3 regions of the Mesorhizobium sp. B4-1-4 genome follow, and region 1 is predicted to be linked to each of the others. Evidence: predicted binding sites of a transcription regulator. Region 1 holds the regulator's gene; each other region holds the start of a gene.
The links. The regulator PhoB, encoded in region 1, activates phosphate uptake and scavenging genes when phosphate is short. The targets are predictions, from matches to a motif close to TGTCATNNANCTGTCAT.
Positions count from the first base shown of each region.

Region 2: a site for PhoB is predicted at 2,422-2,438, ahead of ppk2 (polyphosphate kinase 2). Genes of this name have one in related genera too.
Region 3: a site for PhoB is predicted at 1,580-1,596, ahead of FJW03_RS04935 (LTA synthase family protein). Genes of this name have one in related genera too.

Region 1 is NZ_CP083950.1:4,405,263-4,410,460, reverse strand. It holds gene pstB (phosphate ABC transporter ATP-binding protein PstB) at 1-345, shown strand, start outside; gene phoU (phosphate signaling complex protein PhoU) at 371-1,078, shown strand; gene phoB (phosphate regulon transcriptional regulator PhoB) at 1,194-1,883, shown strand; gene FJW03_RS21140 (ROK family protein) at 1,896-3,140, opposite strand; gene xylF (D-xylose ABC transporter substrate-binding protein) at 3,409-4,449, shown strand; gene FJW03_RS21130 (sugar ABC transporter permease) at 4,692-5,198, shown strand, end outside.
Region 2 is NZ_CP083950.1:1,315,087-1,320,284, reverse strand. It holds gene FJW03_RS06220 (glyoxalase superfamily protein) at 1-504, shown strand, start outside; gene FJW03_RS06215 (dihydrofolate reductase family protein) at 669-1,313, shown strand; gene ppk2 (polyphosphate kinase 2) at 1,396-2,316, opposite strand; gene FJW03_RS06205 (glycosyl transferase family 90) at 2,487-3,458, opposite strand; gene FJW03_RS06200 (glycosyl transferase family 90) at 3,614-4,585, opposite strand; gene FJW03_RS06195 (hypothetical protein) at 4,781-4,927, shown strand; gene FJW03_RS06190 (DUF982 domain-containing protein) at 4,979-5,198, opposite strand, start outside.
Region 3 is NZ_CP083950.1:1,069,877-1,075,074, reverse strand. It holds gene fabG (3-oxoacyl-[acyl-carrier-protein] reductase) at 1-351, opposite strand, end outside; gene fabD (ACP S-malonyltransferase) at 409-1,356, opposite strand; gene FJW03_RS04935 (LTA synthase family protein) at 1,611-3,563, shown strand; gene FJW03_RS04930 (pilus assembly protein) at 3,598-5,198, opposite strand, start outside.

The sequences.
Region 1 (5,198 bases):
AAGGACAAGCTCAACGCCAGCGGCCTCAGCCTTTCGGGCGGCCAGCAGCAGCGTCTTTGCATCGCCCGCACCGTGGCGGTGAAGCCGGAGGTCATCCTGCTCGACGAGCCGGCATCGGCGCTCGACCCGCTGTCGACCGCCAAGATCGAGGAATTGATCGACGAGCTGCAAGCCGACTACACGATCGTCATCGTCACCCACAACATGCAGCAGGCGGCGCGCGTGTCGCGCCAGACGGCTTTCATGTATCTGGGCGAGCTGGTCGAGTTCGATCGTACGGAGAAGATCTTCACATCGCCCCGCGAGAAGCGCACGCAGGACTATATCACCGGCCGCTTCGGCTGATCTCACGCATACGAGGACCAGGATCATGGCCGAACACACAGTCGCTTCTTTCGACGAGGATCTCGGACAGATCAGCAGGCTGATCAGCGACATGGGCGATCTCGCCAGCTCGATGGTCGGCGGCGCCACCAAGGCGCTGCTGAACTCCGACAACGCGCTGGCACAGCGCGTTGTCTCCGACGACGTCATCATGGACGCGCGCCAGCGCGAACTCGACGACCGCGCCATCACGCTGATCGCCAAGCGCCAGCCGATGGCCGACGATCTGCGGCATGTCGTCGGGTCGATCCGCATGGCCGGCGACCTCGAACGCATTGGCGACCTTGCCAAGAACATCGCCAAGCGCGTCGGTACGGTCGGCCTGTCCACCACGCCGCGCGACCTGTCGCATTCCATCGACGCCATGGCGCAGCTGGTGCTGATCCAGGTGCAGGGCGTGATCGAGGAGTATGCGGCGCACGATGCCGAAGCCCTCGCCAAGCTGCGCGCCGATGACGAACGTATCGACGTCAAATACACCTCCGTGTTCCGCGAACTTCTCACCTACATGATGGAGGATCCGCGCAACATCACGGCTTGCACGCATCTGTTGTTCTGCGCCAAGAATCTCGAGCGCATCGGCGACCATGTGACCAACATCGCCGAGAATGCCTACTATGTGCTGACCGGTACGCAGTTGCCCGCGAATCGTCCGAAGCAGGACGAAACGGCGATGTCGGCGCCGGCGGCTTGATCGTCAGAGCGGTTCACCGTTTTACGGAAAACCGCTCTCTCTCTTGTTTCCATGCAATTCCGGACGGAAAACCGCTTCACACTTTTCCTGGAATTGCCTTAGAGGTGACCAGTCGATGATCGCGCCACGCATCATGGTGGTGGAGGATGAGGAGCCACTCGGCGTGCTCCTCCGCTACAATCTGGAATCGGAAGGCTACCAGGTCGAGGTGGTCCCGCGCGGCGACGAGGCGGAGATTCGCCTGCAGGAGAACGTCCCCGACCTCCTGGTGCTCGACTGGATGGTGCCGGCTGTGTCCGGCATCGAACTCTGTCGCCGGCTAAGGATGCGGCCCGAGACCGAGCGGCTGCCGATCATCATGCTGACGGCGCGCGGCGAGGAAAGCGACCGCGTGCGCGGCCTTTCGACCGGCGCCGACGATTATCTGGTCAAGCCGTTCTCGACACCGGAATTCATGGCCAGGGTCAAGGCGCTGCTGCGCCGCGCCAAGCCGGAAGTGCTGTCCAGCGTGCTCAAGGTGGGCGACATCGTGCTCGACCGCGAATCACATCGCGTCTACCGCAAGAAGAGCGAGATCCGGCTCGGGCCGACCGAATTCCGCCTGCTCGAATTCATGATGCGTCATCCCGGCCGGGTGTTCTCGCGCAGCCAGCTGCTCGACAATGTCTGGGGGGAGACGATCTATATCGACGAGCGCACGGTGGACGTGCATGTCGGCCGGTTGCGCAAGGCGGTCAATAACGGCCGCATGCCCGACGTCATCCGCACCATTCGTGGTGCGGGGTATGCAATCCGCGAGGATTGAGCGCGACTTTATTCAGGCCACGTTCTTCCCGGAGCCGGCTTTCGCCTGCATGCCCGGCGCGAAAATCTCCTGGTCGACGAAGGTCAGCGCCCGCATGGCGCAGCCCTCGCGGATCAGCGGCAACTCGTTGGGCTCGGTGTCGAAGGAAATCGATTTCGAGTGCTGGCCGCCGGCGGTCTGGGCGATGGCCTCGCGCAATGCCGGCTCGATCAGGTCGAAGGCGGCGGCGCTGACGCCGACCATGGCGACGGGGGCGGGATCGATCAGCGCGAACAGGCTGCCGAGGCCGTAGCCCAGCGCCTCGCCGGCCCTGCGGTAGGCCTCGCGCTCGGGCCCGTCCGTTTGCCGCGCCGTCGCCGCCAGCGCCCGCATCTGCGCGTCGCTGACATCGGCGACCGGCTCGGTGTCCTCGCTGAGCTGCCTGGCGTTGCGCCAGATGGCGTAATTGCCGGCATAGGCTTCGACGCAGCCGCGCCGCCCGCAGCGGCAGAGCGCGCCGCCTGGCCGATGGATCATGTGGCCGAATTCGCCGCCCGAGGAATGGGTGCCGGTGAAGAGCTCGCCCTTCAGCACCAGGCCCATGCCGATACCGTGCGAAAGGAGAATGGCGATGAAGTCGTCGCGGTAACGCTCCGGATCGCGCCAGCGCAGCGCCACCGCCATCATGTTGCAGTCATTCTCCACGGTGGCGGGGATGCCGAACTCGGCTTCGAGTATGTCGGCGAAGGCGATGTCGGTCTGCGGCGTGATGGGCGACCACAGCATTGCCCGGGCATCGGTGTCGGTGATGCCCTGGATCGCCAGCGCGATGCGGGCGACGCTGCGCACGTCGAGGTCGGGATCCTCCAGGCGCCGCCGCACGATGGCGACGCATTCGCCGATCAGTGCATCGCGCGACATGGTCAGCGTGTCCAGCCGGCGCTGTTCCTCTGATATGACCTGGCCGGCATAGTCGATGACGGCGACGGACAGGAAATTCAGCGACAGCACCACGGTCATCACCGTTGCGGCTTCCGGATTGAGGCCAAGCCCGACCTGCGGCCTGCCGCGTTTGAGCGCGCCGGCCTCGCTCGGCTTGCCTTCGGCCAGGATACCTTCGCCGATCAGATCGGAGGAAATCGCCGATATGGTGGAGTGGCTGAGGCCGGTGGTCGCGGCGATTTCGGTGCGCGAGGGCTGGCCGGCCCGGCGCACGGCCGCAATCACCATTGCGCGGTTGCGCCGGCGCAGATCGTCGTGGCGGATTCCGACCGACATGCCTTTCCAATATCCTCCCGGTCGCCGCGGCTCGTCGTGCCCCTCGAACACTGCGGCAACAGATCAAATACTGGCAGAAGCGGCCGGCGATGTCATTTATTTATTGCGGGGCTCGAAAAAAGTTCTCGGCCCTCAAAATCCATCAGAATCATTGTTGACAGCCTTCCGGCGATGCATCACTATTTTTTTTGAGGCTCGAAAAAATAGAGCCTTTGTGCCGGCCTTCGGGTCAGTTTGGTCGCGCCATACGCGGCGCAGGGAGGATATCATGAAGAGATTCGCAGTCGCCATCCTGGCGGGTGTCGCCATGTCACTGACGCTCGCGTCGGTCGCGCAGGCGAAGGGCAAGGTCATCGGCGTTTCTTGGTCCAACTTCCAGGAAGAGCGCTGGAAGACCGACGAGGCCGCCATGAAGAAGGCAATCGAGGCCGCAGGCGACAAGTACATCTCCGCCGACGCGCAGTCCAATCCGGGCAAGCAGCTCACCGATGTCGAGAGTCTGATCTCGCAGGGCGCCAATTCGCTGATCATCCTGGCGCAGGATGCCTCGGCCATCGGCCCGGCCGTCCAGAAGGCGCTGGACGAAGGCATTCCGGTCGTTGGCTATGACCGCCTGATCGAGAACAAGGACGTCTTCTACCTGACCTTCGACAACAAGGAAGTCGGCCGCATGCAGGCCCGCGCGGTGTTCAAGGTCAAGCCGGAAGGCAACTATGTCTTCATCAAGGGCTCGGGCGCCGATCCGAATGCCGACTTCCTGTTCTCGGGCTCGATGGAAGTGCTCAAGCCGGCCATCGACAGCGGCAAGATCAAGAATGTCGGCGAGGCCTATACAGACGGCTGGCTGCCAGCCAACGCCCAGAAGAACATGGAGCAGTTCCTGACCGCCAACGACAACAAGGTCGACGCCGTGGTCGCCGCCAATGACGGCACCGCCGGCGGTGTCGTCGCGGCGCTGACCGCGCAAGGCCTTGCCGGCACCGTGCCGGTGTCGGGCCAGGACGGCGACCATGCCGCGCTGAACCGCATCGCGCTCGGCACTCAGACCGTGTCGGTGTGGAAGGACGCGCGCGAGCTCGGTAGGAATGCCGCCGAGATCGCCTCGCAGCTGGCCGACGGCAAGAAGATGACCGACATCGCCGGCGTGAAGGACTTCACGACGCCTGGCGGCAACACCGTCAAGTCGCTGTTCCTGACCCCGGTCGCCATCACCAAGGACAATCTCAACGTCGTCATCGATGCCGGCTGGATCAAGAAGGACGAAGTCTGCGCGGGCGTCGCCGCCGGCACCGTCGCGGCCTGCAACTAAGCTGGCCTGTTTCTCTCAGATATAGACGCCGCGGCCCTGGAACGTTTCAGTGTTTCTTGAATCGCTGAACCGTTCCAGCCCATTGTTTCCCGCAATTCCGGACGGAAACCGCCACGCACTTTCCTGGAATTGCCTCAAAGCCGCGGCGTTTTCTCAAAAAGATTTGTGTTTCCGCATCAGGCGGATAGCTTCTAGGCTGGGCTCCGGCGTCCGCGCCAGACGGCGGCCAGTGGGAGGAAATCATGACCGACACGACGTCCAACCCGCCGCAGGTCGATACCGCACGCGCCTCGGAACTCGGCGCGGTCGCCCGCTTCCTGAAGGCAACCGAGATCGACACCCGCATGCTCGGCATGATCGGCGCCCTGTTGCTGATCTGGGTGGGGCTGCACGTGATTTCGAGCCTGCGTCTGGGCGTCAATCCGCTCGATTTCGACAGCCGCACCTTCCTCACGCCGCGCAATCTATGGAACCTCTCCGTACAAAGCTCCGCGGTCGCCATCATGGCCTGCGGCATGGTGCTGGTCATCGTCATGCGCAACATCGACCTGTCCGTCGGCTCGGCCGAGGGCCTGATCGGCATGGTCATGGGTTTTGCCCAGGTGCATTTCCTGGTTCGGTTCGTCGGGCTTGAACTCGGCAATCCGTGGATCTGGGTGCTCGCGCTTGTCATTGGCCTGGTGCTGGGCCTGCTGATCGGCGCCTTCCAGGGCTTCATCATCGCCTATCTCGAAGTGCCGGCCTTCATC
Region 2 (5,198 bases), 3.1 Mb from region 1:
ATGCGGGACGCGCTTGCCGACCACGACCTGACGATCAGCCACAGCGAGGCCCTGGAAATCGTCGCGCGCCAGTTCGGACTGGCGAACTGGAATATCCTCTCGGCAAAGATCGAAGTGCCGCTCGCGCGGCAGGAGACGATCATCTTCGAACGGACGGCGCCAATCGTGCGCATCTTCGACGTCGCGAAGGCGCACGAATTCTACCTCGGCTTCCTCGGTTTCACCGTGGACTGGGAACACCGCCACGGCGACCACTTCCCGCTGTACACGCAGGTCTCGCGCGGCAATCTCGTCCTGCACCTGTCCGAACACGCCGGCGACGCGACGCCAGGCGGCAACATGGTTGTCTACATGAAGAGCATCCGCGACTTCCATGAGGAGCTTGCGGGTAAAGACTACCGCTATATGAAACCCGGCTTGGAAGATGAGGACGGGCGGCTGACGGTGGAGGTCATCGACCCGTTCAACAACCACATCCGCTTCATGGAGCTCGTCAGCGAATGAGTTGGTGTGGCAACCGTCGGCGGCGGCTTGCATCAATCGTCACGGACATCGCTTGACCGCGGGTCCGGACACGCATTATTCGCATCTCGATACCACTTGCAATTTGCAATCGGTTTGCTACAAAAAACTGCTTGCATAACACAACTGACTATCGAGGAGATTTCATGTCCAAGCTGCGTGTCAATGCATTCTCCCTATCGCTCGACGGCTTTGGGGCCGGTCCCAGCCAGGATTTGGAGAATCCGCTCGGTGTCGGCGGAAAATCGCTGCACAAATGGGCGTTCACCACCCGGACCTTCCGCAAGATGTTCGGCGAGGAAGGCGGCGCCACCGGCGTCGACGAGGATTTCGCCGCGCGCAGCTTCGAAAATGTCGGCGCCTGGATCCTGGGCCGCAACATGTTCGGACCCATCCGCGGCCCCTGGAAGGACGAGAGCTGGAAGGGCTGGTGGGGCGACAACCCGCCCTATCACGTGCCGGTCTTCGTGCTGACCCACCATGCGCGTGAGCCCGTCGTCATGGAAGGCGGCACGACCTTTTACTTCGTCACCGAGGGTATCCATTCGGCGCTTGAGCAAGCGAAGGCTGCGGCTGATGGAAAGGATGTGCGAGTCGGTGGCGGCGTCGCGACAATCAGGCAATATCTGGAGCAGAAACTTATCGACGAGATGCATCTGGCGATCTCGCCCGTGCTGATCGGCGCAGGCGAAAACCTTCTGGCCGGCCTCGACATGCCGAAACTCGGCTATCAATGCAGCGAACAGGTCGCTTCGCCGCACGCCATGCATGTGGTCATCAAACGGGCATAGCCGCAACTCCGGTCATTGGCGAAACCCGCAGGTGCAAGCCTCTTTCTCTCCGTCACTATGCGGGGAGAGACGGAAATGCGCCTCAATATTTCTCCGGCACATAAAGTTCTCGCGGCAGAACCTGGCGCTCGTATTCCGGGTTGAACACGCGCTCGGGCAGTGTGATCTCCTCGTGCGGCACATCTTCATACGGCATCTGCTTCAAAAGATGATCGATGCAGTTGAGCCGCGCGCGCTTCTTGTCGTTGCCCTCGACGATGAACCAGGGCGCTTCGGGAATGTTGGTGCGGGCGAAGGTTTCTTCCTTGGCCTTGGTGTATTGCTCCCAGCGCACACGCGACTGGAGATCCATGGGCGACAGCTTCCACTGCTTCATCGGATCGTGGATGCGCATCAGGAAGCGCATCTGCTGTTCCTCATCGGTGATCGAGAACCAGTATTTGACCACGGTGATGCCCGAGCGCACCAGCATGCGCTCGAACTCCGGCACGTCATGGAAGAACTCCTCGACCTGCTCGTGCGAAGCAAAGCCCATCACCCGTTCGACGCCGGACCGGTTGTACCAGGAGCGGTCGAACAGCACGATCTCGCCGCCCGCCGGCAGATGCGGGACATAACGCTGGAAATACCATTGCGACTTCTCGCGCTCGGTCGGCGCCGGCAATGCCACGACGCGGCAGATGCGCGGATTGAGCCGCTGGGTGATGCGCTTGATGACGCCACCCTTGCCAGCGGAGTCACGGCCCTCGAAAATCACCACCAGCTTCTTCTTGTGATAGGCGACCCAGGACTGGAGTTTGATCAATTCGGACTGCAGGGTGATCAGGTCGCGAAAATACTGCATGCGATCGATCGAAGGCGGATGCGAATTCTTGTAGATCTTGGCGATCTCCATCGACAGCGCCGGCTCCGACATTTCGAGTTCATAATCTTCGTCGAGCGTATCGGCGAGCTCGGCTTCGAGCCAGTCCTTGGCGGGAGAATTCTGTTTTAGCTCGGTCATGTCAGCTGCTCCGCTTGCAAACCCTGTCGGTTCCGGACGGTGTTCCCATTGCTGGCCCAGCGGCCTTGATGGAAACACCTGAGCCGACTTCAATATAGGCCGGCAGTGACGGTTTTATTGCAACTCAGGCGTGATTGCAGCCACTGCGGCTGACCGAAGGCGCGTGACGCCTAACCTTCGATGAACCGCCAGAGTTCGGGGTCGGGTTCGATCTGACCGCTGAGCACGAAATATTTGTAGAGCACGAGCAGGGAGATCGCCTGCTCGTCTCGCTCATTGGAAAATTTGCGGCAATAGGCGTTGGCTGCGGCGATGATGCGCTCCGCCGCCGCCGGGTGCGCTTCGAAATAGCGCACCTTTTCGCCGAGATCGGCGAAATCCGGATCGAGTGGCACATAGTGGACATTGGCTTCGAGTTGGCTCTCCGCGAACCATGTCTCGTAGGTCGGCGGCGGCATCAGGCAGAGCGAGTTCGAATTCATGATCCATTTGAGGTTGGTCGCCACGTCATTGCCCTCGAGCGAGACGATATAGCGGTAGCGCAGATGCTGGCTGATGCTGAGAAAGGGCTTGCTGTATTCGGCCGGAGCACTTCGCTTGTGCGAACCCACGTCGCAGAAAGGCAGGTCGCGCGCTGCGTCCAGAAACCGTGTCCTGATCGGATTGTTGAGATCGCCGCGCCAGATCACGACCGGCAGCTTGTCGGCAAAGGCGACCGCGTCGTCCGGCATGTAAAAGTGGCGGAACTTGTTGAACTTCAGGATGACCGCGTTGCTGTTGTCGGCGCGGATCGGCCGATCCTTGACGAGTGTCGGCACCTTCGGCACATGCCTGACGTCGCCAAACTCCAGGTCGAGGAGCAATGCCCGATCGAAATAACGGGCGAACTCCTTCAGGTCGTAATAGTACATGCTCGGCTCAAACGGCATCTTGTCGATGCGCACCGCATCCGGGCTTGGCATAAAGGTGCCCTGCAACTTATTGTAGTCATTCAACCGCCGGTGCACGGCCTCATCCGAGAGCCTGGCCTGCTCCAGGCGGGCCGCCAGCCGTCGTCGGAAGAGGACCTGGGGGGCGATATCGCGCATGACGTTTCGCGCATAGTAGAAAACCTTCTGCGTCGTTCGTTTTATGGTGGCCATCGTACCACGTTGATATCAGGACAAACGCGACCAAGACACCCGGCAGCCCGAGATAGTTCCCGCGCCATGCTCACACGCCATTGTGCCAGGCATTTCGCAACCCGGTGTCATCCAAACGCGAGACCAATGGCGCCGACGCCAAATGTCGCCGGCGACTAGCCCGTTATGTAACGCCAGACCTCGGCATCGGGCTTGATCTGGCCGCTGAGCACGAAATATTTGTAGAGCACCAGCAGCGAGATCGCCTGCTCCGTCTGTTCGTTGTCGAATATCCGGCAATAGGCGTTCGCGGCCGCGATGATGCGCTCGGCCTTCGCCGGGTGCCGTTCGAAATAGGCCACATGTTCGGCCAGGTTCGAGAAATCCGCTTCAAGCGGTACATAATGGACATTGGGCTCGAGCAGCCGCTCCGCGAACCACGTCTCATAGGTCGGCGGCGGCATCAGGCAGAGCGACCTCGAGTTCATGATCCATTTGAGATTGGTCGCCACGTCATTGCCTTCGAGCGAGACGATGTAGCGATAGCGCTGCTGCTGGCTGATGCTGAGAAAGGGCTTGGCGTATTCGGCCGGAGCGTTCGGCTTGTGCGAGCCGGCATCGCAGAACGACAGCGCGCACACAGCTTTCAGAAATCTTGTCCTGATCGGATTGTTGAGATCGCCGCGCCAGACCACCGCAGGCAGCTTGTCGGTAAACGAAATGGCGTCGGCCGGCATCTGGAAGTGACGAAACTTGTCGAGCTTCATTATGACCGCGTTCTTGTTATCATCACGGATCGGCCGGTCCTTCACGATCGACGGCACCTTCGGCACATTCCTGACGTCGCCGAACTCCAGGTCGATGAGCAATCCGGGATCGAAGTAGCGGGCAAATTCCTTCAGGTCGTAATAGTACATGGTCGGCGTGAAGGGCAGCTTGCCGACGCGCACGGCATTCGCGCTTGGCGTGAAACCATCCTGCAGCTTGTTGTAGTAGTTCAACCGCCGGCGCGCCGCCTCTTCGGAAAGCCTCGCCTTTTCCAGGCGAATGCCCAACCTGCGTCGGAACAATGCTTGCGGAACGACATCGCGCACAAAATTTCGCGCATAATAGAAGACCTTTGCCGACGTCCGCGCAATTGTGGCCATGGTTCACTTGATCAAACGGGCAGCTCTCAAGACGCTGGCGCCCTGGCGTTTCCTACATCATTGTGGCGCCCATCTGGCAAGGCCCCGGCATATCTTCGACGTCAGAACCCACGCGCTGTCGTTTCAGCTGTTGTGTTTGACGGCTAATGCTCCTAGGCAGGTTCAGAGCCGCAAGGCAGGTCAAAGGGAGCCGATATGGCGCGAGCACCGAACTACGATCAGGAACGCAAGGAGCGCGACCGGCAGAAAGCGGCCAAAAAGGCCGAGAAGCTGGCGGCCAAGGTTGCCGCGCGGGAGCGGTCGAAGCCCGAGGCCAAAGTCGAAGCCGACACAGGGGAATGACGGCAACAGGCCCGCGATTGCCGGCTCCGTCTTAACGCATGTCGCGCCGCGTCAGGCGGGCGCCTTGTCGCTGATGAATACATCCACTTCACGCGCCGCGGCGATGAAGGCGCGCCGGGCATTCATGGCCGGCTTGTCGCCGGCCAGTGCGTCGTGGCAGGCCTGAAGTGCCGCGCGATGCTTGGGACTGCGCTTGCCGGGCCAGCTGTTGAGGAGGTAATCGGAAGCCTCCCTCGCCGAACGCAAGAGCTGAGTGCTTCCTGCGGTGACG
Region 3 (5,198 bases), 2.9 Mb from region 1:
CCTGAACACGGCCGTCAGGTTGACTTCGAGCACCGTGTCCCAGTCGGCGTCCGACATGCGCACGAACAGCCCATCCTTGGTGATGCCGGCATTGTTGACCAGGATATCGACGCCTTCGAGATCGGCTTCCGCTTTCTGGCCAAGCGCCTTGACCTCGTCGCGGTTGGACAGGTTGGCCGGAAACAGCTTGACCCGGTCACCGAGTTCGGCGGCCAGCGCCTCCAGCCTCTCGACGCGCGTGCCGTGCAGGCCGACGATGGCGCCTTGTGCGTGAAGCACCCTGGCGATCGCCTCGCCGATCCCCCCCGAAGCACCGGTGACGAGCGCCTTGCGGCCGGTCAATTCGAACATTTTTGTCTCCAGGTTGAGAAGAGCACAGCCTCTATAGGGATGGGATCAAATGGCGCTTTATGCAAGCGCGGCCAATGCTGCCTCGACTTCAGCCGCCGAACCGACCGATGCGGTGGCGATGTCGCGGTTGATACGCCGCGCCAGGCCCGAAAGCACCTTGCCGGCACCAATTTCGTAGAGCGTGGCGACACCGTTGGCGCCAAGCCAATCCACCGTCTCGCGCCAGCGAACGCGACCGGTCACCTGCTCGACCAGGCGCCGCGCGATCTCGTCCGGATCGCTCGACGGTGTCACCGACACATTGGAGACGACAGGAACCAAAGGTGCATTCTTCGTCACTCCGGCCAGCGCGTCTCGCATGATCTCTGCCGCCGGCGCCATCAGCGCCGAATGGAAGGGAGCCGAGACCTGCAGCATCAGCGCCCGCTTGGCTCCCTTTTCGGTGCAAAGTTTCGCCGCCAGTTCGACCGCCGCCTTGGCACCGGAAATCACCAACTGGCCGCCGCCATTGTCATTGGCGATCTGGCAGACCTTGCCGGACCCTTGCGCGGCCTCGGTGCAGGCGGCTTCGACATCGGCCTGCTCCAGCCCAATGATCGCCGCCATGGCGCCCTCGCCGGCTGGAACTGCCGCCTGCATGGCATTGCCGCGGATACGCAGCAGCCGGGCGGCATCGGCGACGGAAACGAAGCCGGCGGCGGCAAGCGCCGAATATTCGCCCAGCGAATGGCCGGCGACATAGGCGACCTTGTCTTTCAACGAGAAACCGCGCGATTCCAGTGCCCTGATCGCAGCCAGCGATACCGCCATCAAAGCCGGCTGCGCGTTGGCCGTCAGCGTCAAGGTCTCCTCCGGACCTTCCCAGATCAGCTTCGACAGGTTTTCGCCAAGCGCGTCATCGACCTCCTGGAATATCCTGCGCGCCTCGGGAAAGGCATCAGCGATATCCTTGCCCATGCCGACAGCCTGGCTGCCTTGTCCCGGAAAGGTGAATGCAACGGCCATGCGAGGGCTCCCGAAGACTTGTTCTGCTTGCCTGATAACACGTATTTTCCTTGCCTGTGACGCAAGGCAGCCGGTCAAGTCAAGCCCGCTTCAAACAAGCCTCAGGTCGGAACCTTCTGCCGAGTGCCTGTTCCAAAAGGGCTTTTCGCGATCACTCCTGATGAAAACTGCTCACGATTCGTTTGCTGGCTCTTCTTATTTCCGATACAGGCGCTAGCTTGGCGTGACAGTTTCATGACAGTCGAGTGACGCGTTTGTCGCTGGGTGGGGAAGCTAAGGTGGCCAAGAATTCGAAACGCGCCGGCGAGGCCGCGCCGCAGTTCCTGGAAGACGATCCGTCCACCGGTTATTTGCCGGGCCGGAGATGGCCGGTCGTCCGTTACGGATTGGTCAGCCTGCTGATCTCCGCCGTCCTGGTGTTCGCCATCGAGCTGATCGTGCGTGGCGATGTTGCCGGCACTGTTTCCTTCTTTCTTCAACCGCTCAAGCCGGGCTGGACGACCATCGTCGTGTTCGCCCTGATCCTGATCGGCCTCGACGCCTTGCTCGGCCGCAGTCACCAGAGCCTGATGATTGTCGCACCGTTGACCCTGGGGCTGGCCTTTGTGGGTCATCAGAAATCGCACTATCTTGGCGATCCGCTCTATCCGACAGATTTCCTCTACGCTCGCCAGATTTTCGCCCTGCTGCCGCTCCTGGTGCGCGAACGGCCGATGACCGCGCTGGCCATGGTCGTGGGCATCGTCGTCGGACTGTCGCTGCTCGTCCACGGTTGGCGGCTGTGGCACCGCAAGGTTCCGGCCCTCAGCCGCAAAGGCCGCCTTGCGCGGCTGACGCTGGCAGTGCCTCTGCTCGCCTTCTTCGTCTCGATCATGGACTACGCCACCTTCTCGTGGACCCGGGACCGGCTGCAGATCATCCCGATCATGTGGGACCAGAAGGAAAACTATGCCTCCAACGGCTTTGCGCTCGCCTTCGCGCTTAACGTGCCGATGGCCCATGTCTCGGCCCCCTCAGGCTATTCCGACAAGGCAATCGCGGCGATCGACCGGCCGCGGACGACAGCATCGGTGCCCGATGACAAGCCCGACATCATCGTCGTCATGAGCGAATCCTTCTGGGACCCAACCAAGCTGCCTGGCGTCGCCATCACGCCGGATCCCACTCCCACAGTGCGGGGATTGCGTTCGGGTTCGATGTTCTCGCCTGAATTCGGCGGCATGACCGCCAACATCGAATTCGAGGCGCTGACCGGCTTTTCCAATGCTTTCCTGCCGGCCGGCAGTATCCCCTACCAGCAATATGTGCGCACGCCGACGCCTTCGATGGCGACCTTCCTGAAGAGTGAAGGCTACAGGGCGCGTGCCATCCATCCAGGCACCAACTGGTTCTGGAACCGTGGCGCGGTGTATGCCGATTTCGGTTTCAACGATTTCAAGTCGGAAGAGACGTTGCCGCCCATGGAAAAGCGCGGACCGCTGGCATCGGATGCGGCAATGACGGATGAGATCATCCGCGAAGCCGACGCCAGCGACGATCCGGTGTTCTTCTTCGCCGTCAGCCTGCAGAACCACGGCCCCTATGAGCCGAACCGCTATAACAACCCGACCCACTCGGTACAGGCGCCGATCAGCCAGTGGGCGCGCGATTCGCTGCTGAGCTATGCGGAGGGTTCGGCCGATGCGGACCGCGGCCTTGACCGACTGATCGAATGGGCCAAGAAGCGCGAGCGGCCAACGATCATCGCCTTTTTCGGCGACCATCTGCCGCCGTTGGGGCCGGTCTATGTCGAGACCGGGTTCCTCAAGGACAACGTCGCGCCACGCAAGGAGCCGACGCCGGAAGCGGCCCTTGAACATCACGAGACACCGCTGGTCGTCTGGTCGAACCGCTCCGGTCCAATCAAGGACCTCGGCACGGTGAGCCCGGCATTCCTGCCCTATCATATCCTGACGGCCGCGGGCATCACCCATCCCTACTACACCGGTTTCCTGGGCGAGATGCGGGAGCGCTACCGCGTGGTCGACCGCAACCTGCTGCTGACACCGACTGGCCAAGCCACGCCCGATTGGTCGCGTCAGAAGGAGATCGACCCGGCGATCCGCGATTTCCAGCTGATCCAGTACGATATGATGTTCGGCAAGCGCCACGCGGCGCCGGATTTCTTCCCCGAGACGGTCAACAAGGTCGTCGCCCATACGAGCTGAGCCGGCGCCATCGTTCAGCAACGAGATCGAGCGTTCAATTGGTCAGTTGCAGCTTCGAGAACTTGCTGGCGATCTGCTCGAAAACGTTTGGCAGTTTGTTCGGATCATTGACTGCGTAGTAGTCGCTGGGATCCGAGGCGCAGGCACTGTAAAGCGTGCGGTTGGCCGCGGTGTCGGACTGCAGCACCATGGTGTAGATCTCTGCGCCCTGATTTTTCAACTGCGTGCAGACGCTCTTGGTCCATCCGTCCACATTGCGCGCGGCGGTCGTCTGATTGTCCGATCCAAGCCGACCGGCAGTTCCATAGCCTGAACCCGCGAGATAACCATAAGAGGTATAGTCCGACTTGGTCGTCTCTTTGCTGGCGCCATAAACCACGTTCTCACCGTCGGTGAGCAGCATGACGATTTTGCTTACCCCAGGCGTCTTCCACGGCGTTCCCTCAGTGTATGGCGCCGACGGCGACAACACCCGCTGGCCCCAAGCGAGGCCCTCGGCAACATTGGTGCCCGACCCGGCCCAGGCAAGCATCTTGGCGGCCTCCTTGCGGAGCTTCGTAAAATCTTCCGTCAACGGAACGACCGGCGAGGGACAGGACCGGTTTGGCCCCACCGTCAATTGCAAGGCATTCGGATCGGTGGTGGCAGCGGTGGCGATGGCGGTGTTCTGCGGTGCGACATACTTGGCGATTGTTTCGAGATCCTTCTTCGACGGGCTGGCGTCGCTTCCAAGCAAGCCGCTCAGATCTATTCCAAGAATGTTCAATCCCCCATTCTGAGCAAGCTTGGTCTGGTCGGGGACGTCGTCGACAAAAGAGTTGTTGTAGTAATTGGCGTCGTTTGAATAGCTGCCGGAAGGCTTCGTGCCGTTCCCTGGACTGTCCGGCGCGAAGTACGGCACGAACAGAGTGTCGGGGTAAGACGGGTCAGGCGACGTATCGGAAATGTTAAAGGAGCCGGGCCGCGCCTCGACGCAGCCTTTCCAACCCGTGTCGATCCCTTTGTCATCCTTCCATCCGGTCAACCTGGCGGCCGAGGCCGGGTCTTTCATCAATTGTCTGAACAGCGCCATATGATTGGGACGCTTGCCATTGATGACGGGAAAATTGATCCCATTGGTGGATGATTTGCCGTCCATGTCGATCCAGGATGGGTCGAAGCCGTCGCCATTGACATTGACGGCCGTGACGAACGGAACCAGTGCCGCGCGGACCTTGCGTGTTGGTGATTGTGCCGTTTCCAGATATCTGAGCAGATTGTCCGTCGCTGTCTTCAGGGCAGCAATTTTGGCGCCGGCCATCGAGCCGGTATTGTCCAGCACCAGCACAACCTCGAGCTGGTTGTTCGATTCGACGGCCGAGGCATCGACCACGATGTGCTTGTTCCGGCCAAACAGGAAAGCGAAGTTCAGATTGACGTCCGCCGAGGCGACAGCCTTTGTCTTGATGAAATTGACGCCTCTGTCGACGGTCAGCGTCGCCTGTGCGTTGGTGAGTTCGTCATGTCCGGCAATATTGGCCTGGAAGTAACGGTCGAAGGCGTCGGTCCGGGTAATGTCCAGATCGCCCAGATGCGAGGACGCAAGATTTGCCGCGTCGAGCGCATTCTGCAGGTTGCTTTTTGCCCGCATGATGG